One region of the Streptomyces sp. NPDC001796 genome, then DNA from elsewhere that is predicted to be linked to it. Evidence: riboswitches for the same ligand, from Rfam matches in the RefSeq annotation. Region 1 holds a riboswitch; each other region holds the start of a gene.
What was found. A riboswitch is a leader RNA that binds a small molecule or an ion and turns the genes downstream of it on or off. The one in region 1 is predicted to bind cyclic di-AMP.
Positions count from the first base shown of each region.

Region 2: it holds a riboswitch for cyclic di-AMP, as region 1 does, so the genes downstream of both, ACFYZE_RS15610 (transglycosylase SLT domain-containing protein) here and ACFYZE_RS12640 (M23 family metallopeptidase) in region 1, are expected to answer to the same signal.
Region 3: it holds a riboswitch for cyclic di-AMP, as region 1 does, so the genes downstream of both, ACFYZE_RS14600 (NlpC/P60 family protein) here and ACFYZE_RS12640 (M23 family metallopeptidase) in region 1, are expected to answer to the same signal.

Region 1 covers NZ_JBIAUC010000005.1:125,785-130,250, forward strand. The annotation lists gene ACFYZE_RS12630 (M16 family metallopeptidase) at 1-937, shown strand, start outside; gene ACFYZE_RS12635 (M16 family metallopeptidase) at 934-2,322, shown strand; cyclic di-AMP (ydaO/yuaA leader) riboswitch at 2,546-2,696, shown strand; gene ACFYZE_RS12640 (M23 family metallopeptidase) at 2,709-3,461, shown strand; gene ACFYZE_RS12645 (GntR family transcriptional regulator) at 3,665-4,360, shown strand.
Region 2 covers NZ_JBIAUC010000006.1:310,056-314,521, reverse strand. The annotation lists gene ACFYZE_RS15620 (FAD-dependent oxidoreductase) at 1-773, shown strand, start outside; gene ACFYZE_RS15615 (HAD family hydrolase) at 1,031-1,843, shown strand; gene ACFYZE_RS15610 (transglycosylase SLT domain-containing protein) at 1,894-2,409, opposite strand; cyclic di-AMP (ydaO/yuaA leader) riboswitch at 2,414-2,579, opposite strand; gene ACFYZE_RS15605 (polyprenyl synthetase family protein) at 3,525-4,466, shown strand, end outside.
Region 3 covers NZ_JBIAUC010000006.1:111,682-116,147, forward strand. The annotation lists gene pcrA (DNA helicase PcrA) at 1-1,294, opposite strand, end outside; cyclic di-AMP (ydaO/yuaA leader) riboswitch at 1,546-1,715, shown strand; gene ACFYZE_RS14600 (NlpC/P60 family protein) at 1,723-2,889, shown strand; gene ACFYZE_RS14605 (tellurite resistance/C4-dicarboxylate transporter family protein) at 3,061-4,035, shown strand; gene ACFYZE_RS14610 (hypothetical protein) at 4,013-4,366, opposite strand.

The sequences.
Region 1 (4,466 bases):
CGAGCGCCGCCAGCGCTACGACAACGTCCCCTACGGCACCGCCTTCGAGAGGCTGACCGCCCTCGCCTACCCGGAGGGCCACCCCTACCACCACACGCCGATCGGGTCGATGGCCGACCTGGACGCGGCCACCCTGGAGGACGCACGCGCGTTCTTCCGCACCTACTACGCGCCGAACAACGCGGTGCTGTCCGTCGTCGGCGACATCGACCCCCAGCAGACCCTGGCCTGGATCGAGAAGTACTTCGGGTCCATCCCGTCCCACGACGGCAAGCCCCAGCCGCGCGACGGCTCGCTGCCCGAGATCATCGGCGAGCAGCTGCGCGAGGTCGTCGAGGAGGAGGTTCCGGCGCGTGCCCTGATGGCCGCCTACCGGCTGCCGCACGACGGTACGCGCGCGTGCGACGCGGCCGACCTGGCGCTCACGATCCTCGGCGGCGGCGAGTCCTCCCGCCTGTACAACCGGCTCGTGCGCCGTGACCGCACCGCCGTCGCCGCCGGGTTCGGCCTGCTGCGGCTCGCCGGAGCGCCTTCGCTCGGATGGCTGGACGTGAAGACCTCCGGCGACGTCGAGGTGCCCGTCATCGAGGCCGCCATCGACGAGGAGCTCGCCCGGTTCGCCGAGCGGGGCCCGACGGCCGAGGAAATGGAGCGCGCCCAGGCCCAGTTGGAGCGCGAGTGGCTGGACCGGCTCGGCACGGTCGCGGGCCGTGCCGACGAACTGTGCCGGTACGCCGTGCTGTTCGGCGACCCCCAGCTCGCCCTGACCGCCGTGAAGCGCGTGCTCGAGGTCACCGCCGAGGAGGTGCAGGAGGTCGCCAAGGCCCGCCTGCGCCCCGACAACCGCGCGGTGCTCGTGTACGAACCGGTCGGGGCCGAGGCCGGGGCCCCGGAAGCAGCCGAGACCAGCGACGAGACCGAGGAGTCGGCGAAGTGAGCGAGCTCGCGACCATGGAGTTCCACCCGCAGCCCCAGCCCGGCGAGGCCCGGCCCTGGGCTTTCCCGGCGCCCGAGCGGGGCACGCTCGACAACGGCCTGACCGTGCTGCGCTGCCACCGCCCCGGCCAGCAGGTCGTCGCCGTCGAGGTGCTCCTCGACGCTCCCCTGGACGCCGAGCCGGCCGGCCTCGACGGCGTCGCCACGATCATGGCGCGCGCCTTCTCCGAGGGCACCGACAAGCACTCCGCCGAGGAGTTCGCCGCCGAGCTGGAGCGCTGCGGCGCCACCCTCGACTCGCACGCCGACCACCCCGGCGTCCGCCTCTCCCTGGAGGTTCCGGTCTCCCGCCTCCCCAAGGCGCTCGGACTGCTCGCCGACGCACTGAGGTCGCCGGCGTTCGCGGACAGCGAGGTGGAGCGCCTGGTACGCAACCGCCTCGACGAGATCCCGCACGAGATGGCCAACCCGGCGCGCCGCGCCGCCAAGGAGCTCTCCAAGGAGCTGTTCCCGGCGTCCTCGCGCATGTCGCGCCCGCGCCAGGGCACCGAGGAGACGGTCGAGAACATCGACGCCGCGGCCGTCCGCGCCTTCTACGAGCGGTACGTGCGCCCCGCGACGTCCACCGCGGTCGTGGTCGGCGACCTCACCGGGATCGATCTGGACGAGCTCCTGGGCGACACCCTCGGCGCCTGGACGGGGGAGCCCTCCAAGCCGCGACCGGTGCCCCCGGTGAGCGCCGACGACACCGGCCGCGTGATCATCGTGGACCGTCCCGGCGCCGTCCAGACACAGCTGCTCATCGGCCGTGTCGGGCCCGACCGCCACGACCGCGTGTGGCCGGCCCAGGTGCTCGGCACGTACTGCCTCGGTGGCACCCTCACCTCCCGCCTGGACCGCGTCCTGCGCGAGGAGAAGGGCTACACCTACGGGGTGCGGGCCTTCGGACAGGTGCTGCGCTCCGCGCCCGACGGCACGGGCGCCGCGATGCTCGCCATCAGCGGCTCCGTCGACACGCCGAACACCGGTCCGGCGCTCGACGACCTGTGGAAGGTGCTGCGCACCCTGGCCGCCGAGGGCCTGACGGACGCCGAGCGCGACGTCGCCGTACAGAACCTGGTGGGGGTGGCACCGCTGAAGTTCGAGACGGCGGCGGCCGTGGCGAGCACGCTCGCCGACCAGGTCGAGCAGCACCTGCCGGACGACTACCAGTCGACGCTGTATCAGCAGCTGGCCGCCACGGGCACGGTGGAGGCCACCGCGGCGGTGGTGAGCGCCTTCCCCGTGGACCGTCTGGTCACCGTGCTGGTGGGCGACGCCGCGCAGATCAAGGAGCCTGTCGAGGCGCTCGGCATCGGTGAAGTGAGCGTCGTCGCCGCCGAGTAGAGCGGACCGTACGCGCGCGTGCGCCGCGCTGTCCCGGGGCCCTGGTGACTTTCCGTGTCACCAGGGCCCCACCCGTTGGCGGGTTTGTCCGTATTGCCACAGAGGCTGCCTCTCTGCCCTGTGGGATGCGCTACAAACCCCGTTCTCCGTTTGCTGATTGAAAGCCAGTCCCCTTAGCTTCGTTCGGGCTGTCCGTCAGGCAGTGCGCCGCACCCGCGGCACCGGACAGTCATCGCCGAGTCCCCGTACGGCGCGAGCCAGGGGAGCCGGGGACCCAAAACCACAGTCCCTGGGGTGAATCGGGCGCGAGCCCGTAGGAGACCTTCCTGCTCCGAACCCGTCAGCTAACCCGGTAGGCGAGAGGGAAGGAAAGGACCAGCCACTTCATGGCGTTCACCTGCGCCACCGGGAAGCACCGTCGCCCGAGCCGCGTGAAGCGTACGACTGCGAACGCCGTCGGTGTCGCCGCGCTCACCACCACCGGTGTCATCGGCACCCTGGCCGCCCCGGCCCTCGCCGCCGGCGCCCCCGTCGAGCAGACCGGGCTGATCCAGGCCGTCACCCTCGGTGACTCGGTCGCCGAGAAGATCGACGCACAGGCCGCCGCACAGAAGCAGGCCGCCGAACAGAAGCAGGCCGAGGAGGCCGCGCGCAGGAAGGCCGCCGAGAAGGCCCGCCAGGAGCGCGAGGCCAAGGAGCGGGCCGCACGCGAGGCCGAGCGCAGGCGTCTCAACATGTTCGTGCCGCCGATCTCCGACTCCTACGTCTCCACCGGTTACAAGTCCGGTGGCTCCCTGTGGTCCTCCGGCTCCCACACGGGCATCGACTTCCACGCCGCCACGGGCACGCCCGTGCACGCCGTCGGCGCCGGCACCGTCGTCCAGACGGGCTGGGGCGGCGCGTACGGCAACCAGATCGTCATCAGGATGAACGACGGCACCTACACCCAGTACGGCCACCTGTCGTCCATCGGCGTCTTCGTGGGCCAGCGGGTCGTCCCGGGCCAGCAGATAGCCCTCTCCGGGGCCACCGGCAACACCACTGGGCCGCACCTGCACTTCGAGGCCCGCACCACTCCCGAGTACGGCTCGGACATCGACCCCGTCGCCTACCTGCGCTCGCACGGCGTGAACGTCTGACGGTCCGCGCCCGCGACAGGCTCGCCCGCATCCGACGGCCCCGGCTGATCAGCCGGGGCCGTCGTCGGCTTTCGAACGGTTGTCTGTCCAAAAAATATCCCTGGATTCCGGCCCGCCGTCGGAAATTCCGGCCCACTGCAATAGAGTCGGTTGAACGCGCGTCAATCGCGTACGTTTCACGGGGATTAAGACGGAGGTCGGTCATGCGTATTCCGGCGCACTCGGTCTGCACGGCGATCCGTGATGACATCGTCGCGGGTGTCTACGAGCGCGGCAGCCGGCTCACCGAGGAACTCCTCGCGCGGCGCTACGGCGTCTCCCGCGTCCCCGTGCGCGAGGCGCTGCGCACCCTGGAGGCCGAGGGCTTCGTCGTCACCCGCCGGCACGCGGGGGCGTGCGTGGCCGAACCCACCGAGCAGGAGGCCGCCGACCTGCTGGAGATGCGGATGCTGCTGGAGCCGCTCGGGGCCGCGCGGGCCGCGCAGCGGCGTACCGAGGCCCACCTCAAGGTGCTGCGCGGCCTGGTCCGGTTGGGCCAGGAGCGGGCCAGGAGGGGCCACAGCGATGATCTGCGCTCCCTGGGCGGCTGGTTCCACGAGACGCTGGCACAGGCCTGCGGGAGCCCCGCGCTGACCTCGACGCTCGCCCAGCTGCGGCACAAGATCACATGGATGTACGCGGTCGATGCGCCGGTCAGCCCCGTGGAGTCCTGGGCCGAGCACGGCGGCATCGTGGACGCCGTCGCGCGCGGGGACAGCGAGCGGGCGCGGGCGATCACGGCGCTGCACACGGAACACTCCACGGCCGCGCACCGGCTCCGCTTTCCCGGCGGGACGGACCGCGCGGACCGCGTGAGAACTTCGCAACACCCCGTAAACATGTCGGCGCTCCGGCATTAACACGGGCGCCGTATACAAAGAGGGATATTCGGTTGGAGCCCTGTTTTCGGCTGCCCGTTTTCCGCGTACGTCCGTAAATTCGGCGTGCGTCGTTTCGGCATGTCCT
Region 2 (4,466 bases), on a different contig from region 1:
GACTCGCCCACCTCCCGCCGGAGCTGGCCGCCGCGGCAGCCGACGGCCCCACGCCCACCGGTCCTGTCTCGCACAGCTCCCAGCACCATGACCTCAGCAGGTTCTCCGGCAAGGAGCTGCTGGTCGTCGGCGCCGGCCAGTCCGCGCTGGAGACGGCGGCGCTGGCGGCCGAGGCGGGCGCACGGGTGCGCGTCGTGGCGCGCGGGCAGGGCAGGGTCGCCTTCGGCGCGCCCCCGTGGGACCAGCCGAAGCTGCGCCCCGAGTCGCCCTTCGGCCGTGCCTGGTCCCTGTGGGCGCTGAGCTACTACCCCCACCCCTACCGCTTCCTGCCCGCCCGGACCCGCCACTACCTGGTGCGCCGCGTCCTCGGCCCGCTCGGCGCGTGGTGGCTGCGCGACCGCTTCCAGGAGAACGTGCAGGTGCGTGAGGTCGTCGGCATCCTCAGCGCGTCCGTGGCGGACGGCCGCCCGGCCCTGACGGTCCGGACCCACACGGGCCGCACCGAGGAGATGACCGCGGACCACGTCATCGCCGCGACCGGCTACCGCGTGGACATCTCCGCGATGGACTTCCTGGGCCATGAGCTGCGCACACGCCTGGCGGTGAGCCGGGGCGCCCCCCGGCTCGGCGCCGGCTACGTGTCCTCGGTCCCGGGCCTGTACTTCACGGGCCTGCCGGCGGCGGCCTCCTACGGACCGGTGATGCGGTTCGTCTGTGGCACGGAGTTCGCGTCGCCGCGCCTGGCGAAGCACCTGGCGACGGCCCACGGCTGACCCCGGCCGGCCACCGGACCACCGCGTGGCCCTTCCCCCTCGGAAGGGCCACAGGGCCACAGGGCCACGATTGCAGAGCCGGATGCCGACGGGTTCTCCGGAGGGGCCCCGGATGCCGACGGGTTCTCGGCAGAAGGGCCGGAGGCCGGCCGGGGTCAGCCGTACGTCAGTCGCAGGTCGGCCGGTTCACGACGGGTGGCCGGACGTCGGCTGGTCCGTGGTGAGTCGTGGGGGTGTTCCATCCGTATTCTCTGATCATGGCCGCACCCCTCGCATATTCACTCATCGCCACTGACCTGGACGGGACGCTGCTGCGCGGCGACGACACGCTCTCCGACCGGTCGAGGGACGCGCTGGCGCGGGCCGCCGCGGCCGGCGCGCAGCACCTCGTGGTGACGGGGCGTCCTGCCCCCAGGGTGCGGCCGCTGCTCGACGACCTGGGCGGCAGGGGGCTCGCGGTGTGCGGACAGGGCGCGCAGGTGTACGACGCCGGCGCGGACCGGTTGCTGTTTTCCGTCACCCTGGACCGGGAGTTGGCCGAGACCGCGCTCGGCAAGATCGAGGCAGAGGTGGGGCAGGTGTATGCGGCCGTCGACCAGGACGGCGTGGACGGGCTCACCCTCATCGAACCCGGATACCGCATGCCGCACCCCACGCTGCCCGCGGTGCGGGTCCAACGGCGCGACGACCTGTGGTGCGCGCCCATCAGCAAGGTGCTGCTGCGCCATCACGCCCTGACCGACGACGAGTTGGCGACGGCGGCGCGCAGCGCGGTCGGTTCGCTGGCGACGGTCACCATGTCCGGGCCCGGCACGGTCGAACTCCAGCCATGCGGTATCACCAAGGCGACGGGGCTGGCGCTCGCCGCCGAGTACCTGGGTCTGGGGCCGTCCCGGACCATCGCGTTCGGCGACATGCCGAACGACATCCCGATGTTCGACTGGGCCGCGCGCGGCGTCGCCATGGCGAACGCCCACCCCGAACTCAAGGCGGTCGCCGACGAGATCACGGAGTCGAACGAGGACGACGGCATCGCCGTCGTCCTCGAAAGACTCTTCAGGGGCCGCTAGACCTCGGCTTCAGCCTTCGGCCTCAGCCTCGGTACGCGCGGCGCACAGCGTCAGTACGCGCTGTGGACGTTGTCGATGGAGCCGTACCGGTGGGCTGCGTAGTTGCACGCGGCCGTGATGTTCGCCACCGGGTCGTAGATGTTCCAGGACGTGCCCGGCACGTGGTACGCGCGGAAGGTCGGGTCGATGACCTGGAGGAGGCCCTTGGACGGGATGCCCATCCGGGCGTTGGAATCCCAGAGGTTGATGGCGGACGGGTTGCCCGACGACTCACGCATCACGTTGCGGTAGATGCCGTAGTAGGAGCCGGGGATCCGGTGCTGCCGCATGACGACCAGCGACTGACGGATCCAGCTGTCGAGGTTTCCGGCGCGCGTCGTCATGGTCTTGGCGGCGGCGGTCGTGGTCGTCGTGGAGGCGGGGGTCGCGGCGGAAGCGCTGGTGGCGCCCAGGACCGGAAGGGCCAGAACGGCGGCACCCGTCCCCGCGACAGCGAGGGCACGGGTGAGGCGCGCGGCCTTGGAGCGGCGGTCCCGACGGCGTGCGGGCAGGGCGAAAGCGGGCATGTCGTAGTCCTCTCCGGCGCCTGCGAGGTGAGCTGTCGGGTTCGGGCGGGGAGGTGCCCGGCCTTGTCCTCGGTGCCGAGGAATCGGCTTCACCCCAAGCCGTTCCGGCGCTGTGTCCGGTCCGGCGACTTACCTGGGTCCCCCGCTCCTGCCGTTGGTGGTGGATGGGCTCGCGAGCGGCGGCAGGATTCGGCGGTCCGCTCGGATCGATTGGGAAGGTATGCGAGAGCACATGTCGGGAACAAGACTGGAAGTCACACTCCGAGGTAAATGACCTTGAAATGCGGGAATAAGGGATGTGATCCATTTCGTTGAGGAAGGTTAAACTTGGCATAAGTAAATGGGAAGTTGAGATTCCGGATGCCCCGCCTTGCTCTGTGGTGGCGTGACCTAATTCACTCGCACTTTTCTTGATCGCCACCCGTAATTCGGGGCCCTGAAGCGGCAATTCGGACAAAAGGTTCGGCGATCGCCTGTGAGTGGCGGTTTTTATGGGGCTCAAAATGGGCAATTCGGACATGCTCCGGATCTGCGGGAATCCTCATCCCGGATCGAAACGCGTGACCGACGTCACTCGCTATGCCGTAGAGAGGCATGGAGAGCCATGGAGGGCCGTAGGGAGCCGTAAAGGGCCGGGCCGTATAGAGCCGTACGGATCTGTACGCGCGCGTGCCTCGGGGTGCCGGGCGTCCCCGTCGGGACCGGACGTGGGCCCGGCCGGGTGATGGCGCCGAGCGGGGCGGCCGGGGGCCGTGTGGTCCTGCGGAGGCCTTCGGGGGTTGCGGGGCTGCTCCGGAAGCGGGATGCGAGGGGCGCTTCCGGGGGCCGGAGCGCGTCGCCGGCCCCCGGGCGGGGGAGCTTTCCGCTATGTCGCTCCAAACCCGCTCGTATCACCTGATCAAGAACATGCCTCTCGTGATCCGATACGGCCCGGCCTGGAACAGCGGGCACTCGTGGTGATCGAAACCTGACCGGATACGCTGACTTGAGTGATGGCGGCGACAGATCGACAAACTCGGTGAGCCGAGTCGGCCTGACGACGTCATCGATCAAGTGACCGACCTCGATACCGACCGTGTGATCGTCAGCAGACGTCAGCAGACAGGAGACCTCACGTGACCGTCGTCGGGCCGTTCGGGCTGAGCGTGCGGGACCAGGCTCTGGAAGCCGATGTCCAGGCCGGATTGGCCGCTGTCGAGGAAGGGCTGCTCGACGCCACGAAGAGCGAGGTGCCCTTCATCACCGAGGCCGCGCAGCATCTCGTGCGGGCGGGCGGGAAGCGGTTCCGGCCGCTGCTCGTCATGCTCGCGGCACAGTTCGGTGACCCGTACGCGCCGGGGGTCGTCCCCTCGGCCGTGGTCGTGGAGCTCACCCACCTCGCCACGCTGTACCACGACGACGTGATGGACGAGGCCGAGGTGCGGCGCGGGGTGGCCAGCGCGAACAGCCGCTGGGGCAACTCGGTGGCGGTCCTCACCGGTGACTTCCTGTTCGCCCGCGCGTCCCACATCCTGGCCGACCTCGGCCCGGAGGCGGTCCGTATCCAGGCGGAGGCGTTCGAACGGCTCGTCACCGGCCAGATCCTGGAGACGGCGGGCCCGCGGGACGGCCGTGACCCGGTGGAGCACTACCTCGACGTCCTCGCCGGCAAGACGGGCTCCCTGGTGGCGGTGGCGTGCCGCTTCGGCGCGATGATGTCGGGCGCCGACGAGACGGTCGTGGACGTGCTGACGCAGTACGGTGAGCGTCTCGGCGTGGCGTTCCAGCTGGCCGACGACGTCCTGGACATCGCCTCCGACTCCCAGGAGTCCGGCAAGACGCCGGGGACGGACCTGCGCGAGGGCATCGCGACCCTCCCGGTCCTGCGCCTGCGCGAGCGCGCCCAGCGGCACGGGCTGCCGGAGGACGTCGCCCTGTGCGAGCTGCTGGACTCCGACCTCACGGACGACGCCCGCCACGCCGACGCCCTCGCCCGGCTCCGGGCCCATCCGGCTCTCGAGCAGGCCCGCCGCGACGCCGTCCGCTACGCGCAGGACGCCCGCTCGGCCCTGGCCCCG
Region 3 (4,466 bases), on a different contig from region 1:
AGACGGCGACGTCTCCGGCCTTGGCCTCGCCCGCGTCCGTGAGGCGGTCTATCTCGTCGGCGACGAACTGCGCCTCGTCGTGCTCGGTGTCGGCGACATAGCCGGTGATCCGGGCGCCGGCGCCCGCGTTGGTCCACAGGTTCTTCGGGCGGCGGGACTCGTTGCGCTCGATGACCGCGTTGGCGGCGGAGAGGATCGTCTGCGTGGAGCGGTAGTTCTGCTCCAGCAGGATCGTCGTGGCGTCCGGGTAGTCCTCCTCGAACTGGAGGATGTTGCGGATGGTCGCACCGCGGAAGGCGTAGATCGACTGGTCGGCGTCGCCGACGACACACAGTTCGGCGGGCGGGACGTCGTACTCGTTCGGCGGGACGTCCTCGTCGTGCGCCCGGGTGCCGACGAGTTCGCGTACCAGGGCGTACTGGGCGTGGTTGGTGTCCTGGTACTCGTCGACGAGGACGTGGCGGAAACGGCGGCGGTAGTGCTCGGCGACGTCCGGGAAGGCGCGCAGCAGATTCACCGTCGTCATGATCAGGTCGTCGAAGTCGAGCGCGTTCGCCTCGCGCAGGCGGGACTGGTAGAGCGCGTACGCCTGGGCGAGGGTCTTCTCGAAGCCGTCGGACGCCCGGGCGGCGAAGTCCTCCTCGTCGATCAGCTCGTTCTTCAGGTTGGAGATCTTGGCGCTGAAGGACTTGGGCGGGAAGCGCTTGGGGTCGAGGTCCAGGTCACGGCAGACGAGGGCCATCAGGCGCTTGCTGTCGGCGGCGTCGTAGATGGAGAAGGAGGACGTGAAGCCGAGCTTCTTGCTCTCCCGGCGCAGGATGCGGACACAGGCGCTGTGGAAGGTCATCACCCACATCGCGTTCGCGCGCGGGCCGACGAGCTGCTCGACGCGCTCCTTCATCTCGCCCGCGGCCTTGTTGGTGAAGGTGATCGCGAGAATCTGCCCGGGATGGACGCCCCGCTCGGCCAGCAGGTACGCGATGCGGTGGGTGAGCACGCGGGTCTTGCCGGAGCCGGCCCCGGCCACGATGAGCAGGGGGGAGCCGGCGTGCACGACGGCCGCGCGCTGGTTCTCGTTCAGCCCCTCCAGCAGCGCCTCCATGTCGACGGCCGGGCGGTGCGCGCCGTTGCGGTAGTACGCGTCCCTGTCCGGTGGCAGGTCGAACTTCCCGCCGAACAGATCGTCCGGAACCGGCTCCGGAGCGTGATGGTCCTCGGGCGGCGGGGGCTCCTCCTCGTGGGCCGGAGTGGCCTTGAGGTCCGCCAGGAAGCTGTCGTCAAAGAGGCTGCTCATCGCTCTCCGAGTCTAGGCCGCCCCACCGACAGCCCGCCGCCACCCCGGAAACTCCGCCTCGAAAGAGACCGCCCGGACCTTTGCCACCAGCAGGAACCAGCCGCTCACCCTGCGCGCCCGGAAAGCGCTCACACCACGAAAGTCACAAAAACGTATCGGGCATATCACGCATCAACCTTCACAGCAGCCACACCGGTTGGCTACCGTGCCGGGCGGGCCGTACGACCACCACCGGCGAACGTCGCCGGGCCGCGCGGCCTCCGCCGAGTCCGGTGCCCGATGGGCGACCGGAGCCGGGGACCCAACCGACCTTGGGGTGAATCGGCCAACCGCCCTGCGCGGCACGGCCGTAGGGCACACCTTCCGGAACCACCCGCCCGAACCCGGCAGCTAACTCGGTAGGCGGACTACGGAAGGAGACGCCTTTCATGGCGCCGCACCGCAAGGCGCGCCCCGCGGGCACGCGCATCGCCGGCATACGGACCCCCGCCCTGGCGACGGCCGCCCTCACCTCCGTGGCCCTGCTCTCGCAGACCGCCGACGCCGTGCCCTCCGCCGACGGCAGGCCGAGCGTGGAGGAGGTCGAGAAGAAGGTCGACGACCTCTACCGCCGCGCCGGGTCGGCCACCGAGCAGTACAACGCGGCCAAGGAGAAGACGGACCGGCAGCGGGGACGCGTCGCCGCGCTCCTGGACGACGTCGCGAGACGCACCCAGAAGCTCAACGAGGCGCGGGACCAGCTGGGTTCCTTCGCCGCGGCCCAGTACCGCACCGGGGAGGCGGCCCCCGACACGGCCACTTTCCTCCTGGCCGACACGCCGCAGGACTACTTCGACCAGACCCAGCTGATGAGCCGGCTCACCAGTCGTCAGAAGGAAGCGGTCGACGAGTACGTCACCGAGCAGGCCGCGACGATGAGCAAGCGGCGGGAGGCCACCGAGAGCCTGCGGTCGCTCACCGAGTCGCAGCTGAGGCTCCGGTCGGCCAAGGCGGACGTCCAGAGGAAGCTCGCCGCCGCGCGGGACCTGCTGTCCGAGCTGACCGCGCAGGAGAAGGCACGGCTCGCCGCGCTGGAGAAGAAGAAGCAGGAGGAGGCGCGGCGGCAGGCGCAGGAGCTGGCGCGGCAGCAGGCGGCACAGCAACAGTCGTCCCCCACGTCCCCCACGTCCCCCACCGCCACGACCGGCTCGCCGGGCTCCTCCACGGGCGCCGCGGACTCCACGGGCGCCTCGTACGCGACGGCAGCCGCCAAAGCGCTTACGTTCGCCCGCGCCCAGATCGGCAAGCCGTATGTGTGGGGCGCCACCGGGCCCGGCTCGTACGACTGCTCGGGTCTGACCCAGGCCGCCTGGAAGGCCGCCGGGGTGTCACTGCCGCGCACCACCTACGACCAGGTGAACGTGGGCACGACGGTCCCGCTCACCGACGCGCAACCCGGTGATCTGATCTTCTTCTACGACGACATCAGCCATGTCGGCCTCTACATCGGCAACGGCATGATGATCCACGCGCCGAAGCCGGGGGCGTACGTCCGCGAGGAGTCGGTCTACTACGGGGGCGCGTCGATCATCCACAGCGTGGTGCGCCCGGCCTGACTCCACGCTCGTCGAACACGTGCGCTTGGGAACGCTCGCCGTCCGGCACGCGCGCGTGGGGCCCGGCATGCGCGCGAGGGGGGGCGTCCGGCACGCGCGCGTGGGGTTGTTTTCCGTCGTCGCGCGCGTGCCCCGTACGCAACCCGTGTGCGCGTCCCTAGCATCGGGCGCATGTCAGGCACCTCCGCGCTGCGCACCTGGTGGGCGCCGCGTCCGCCCGCCACCGGGTCCGCCGTCATGGCGACCGGCATCCTGTCGTTCGGGCTGCACCTGACCGGCCAGCAGATCCTCTCCCGCCTCGCCCTGGTTCTGGCGGGTGCCGCCTGGCTGGGGCTCGCCGCCGACATCGCCCTGCAACTGCTGTGGGACCGGGAGCAGTGGCGGGCCAGGGCCGGCTCGCCGGCCGCGCTCACCATGGTGCCGGCGACCACCGTACTGGGCTCAGGAGTGTCCGCACTGAACGGGCAGCCGCTCGCCGAGGCGCTGCTCGCACTGGCCGTGGCGCTCTGGGCCTGCCTGATCCCGTTGACCGTGCCTGGCTGGGAGCGCCGGATGCCCGGCGCGGTGTTCCTCGGGTGTGTGGCGACGGAGGGGATCGCGGCGCTCGGGGCGGTGCTCGCGGCGGCCGTGGGGGTGGCGTGGCTCGCCCACACGGCGCTGGTGTTCTTCTGGCTCGGGCTGGTGTTCTACCTGATCGGGCTGGGTTGCTTCGACCCTCGGCAGGTGGTGACCGGGCCGGGCGACCACTGGATCTCGGGCGGCGCGCTCGCCCTCTCGGCGCTGGCCGGATCGCAGCTCATGAGCGCCGCGCGCAAGGGGCTCTACCTGTGGAACAACGACGACGGCGGTGTCCTGCGCGGTGTGACCGTCGCCCTCCTCGTCCTCGCCCTGGCCTGTTACGCCGTCCTCGCGGTGGCCGAGGTGGTGCGGCCCCGGTTCCGCTACGACGTCCGGCGCTGGTCGACCGTGTTCCCGATGGGGATGACGGCGGTGGCGGCGCTGTCCGTCGCGTCCTCCGTCGGCGTGCCGTGGCTGCGCGGCCTCGGCCGGGTACTGCTGTGGATCGCGGTGGCCGCCTGGCTCCTGGTCCTCACGGGAGCCGTCGCGTCCGCCGTGGACAGCGTCAGGTCCAGAGCACGGCGATGAAGATGTTCGCCAGGGTCGCGGCGCCGACGAGGCCGAAGAGGGGCTTCTCGACGGTCTCCTCGTCCCGCTTCACATAGACCAGGCCGAGGATGACGATCAGCAGGGCCAGCTTGATCCCGATCTTGATCGTGTCGACCGGGTGGTGGTCCGCCTGGTTGAGGCCGACCAGCGCCACCCCTGTGACCAGCATGGTCAGCGCGCCGTGCAGCATGGCGGGCACGAAGCGTGCCGTGCCCTGGCCCATCGCCTTCATCTGGGTGAGGAAGCCGCCGAGGAGCGCGCCGATGCCGACGATGTGCAGGCCGACGAAGAGGTGGATGAGTACGTCCATGGGGCCGGAGCCTAATCAGCCCGCCCGTGCCCGCTGACACCGCCCCGGCGGATGTGGTGCCGCTCGCTCATGCCGCCGGACCAGCCGCATATATGCGCCC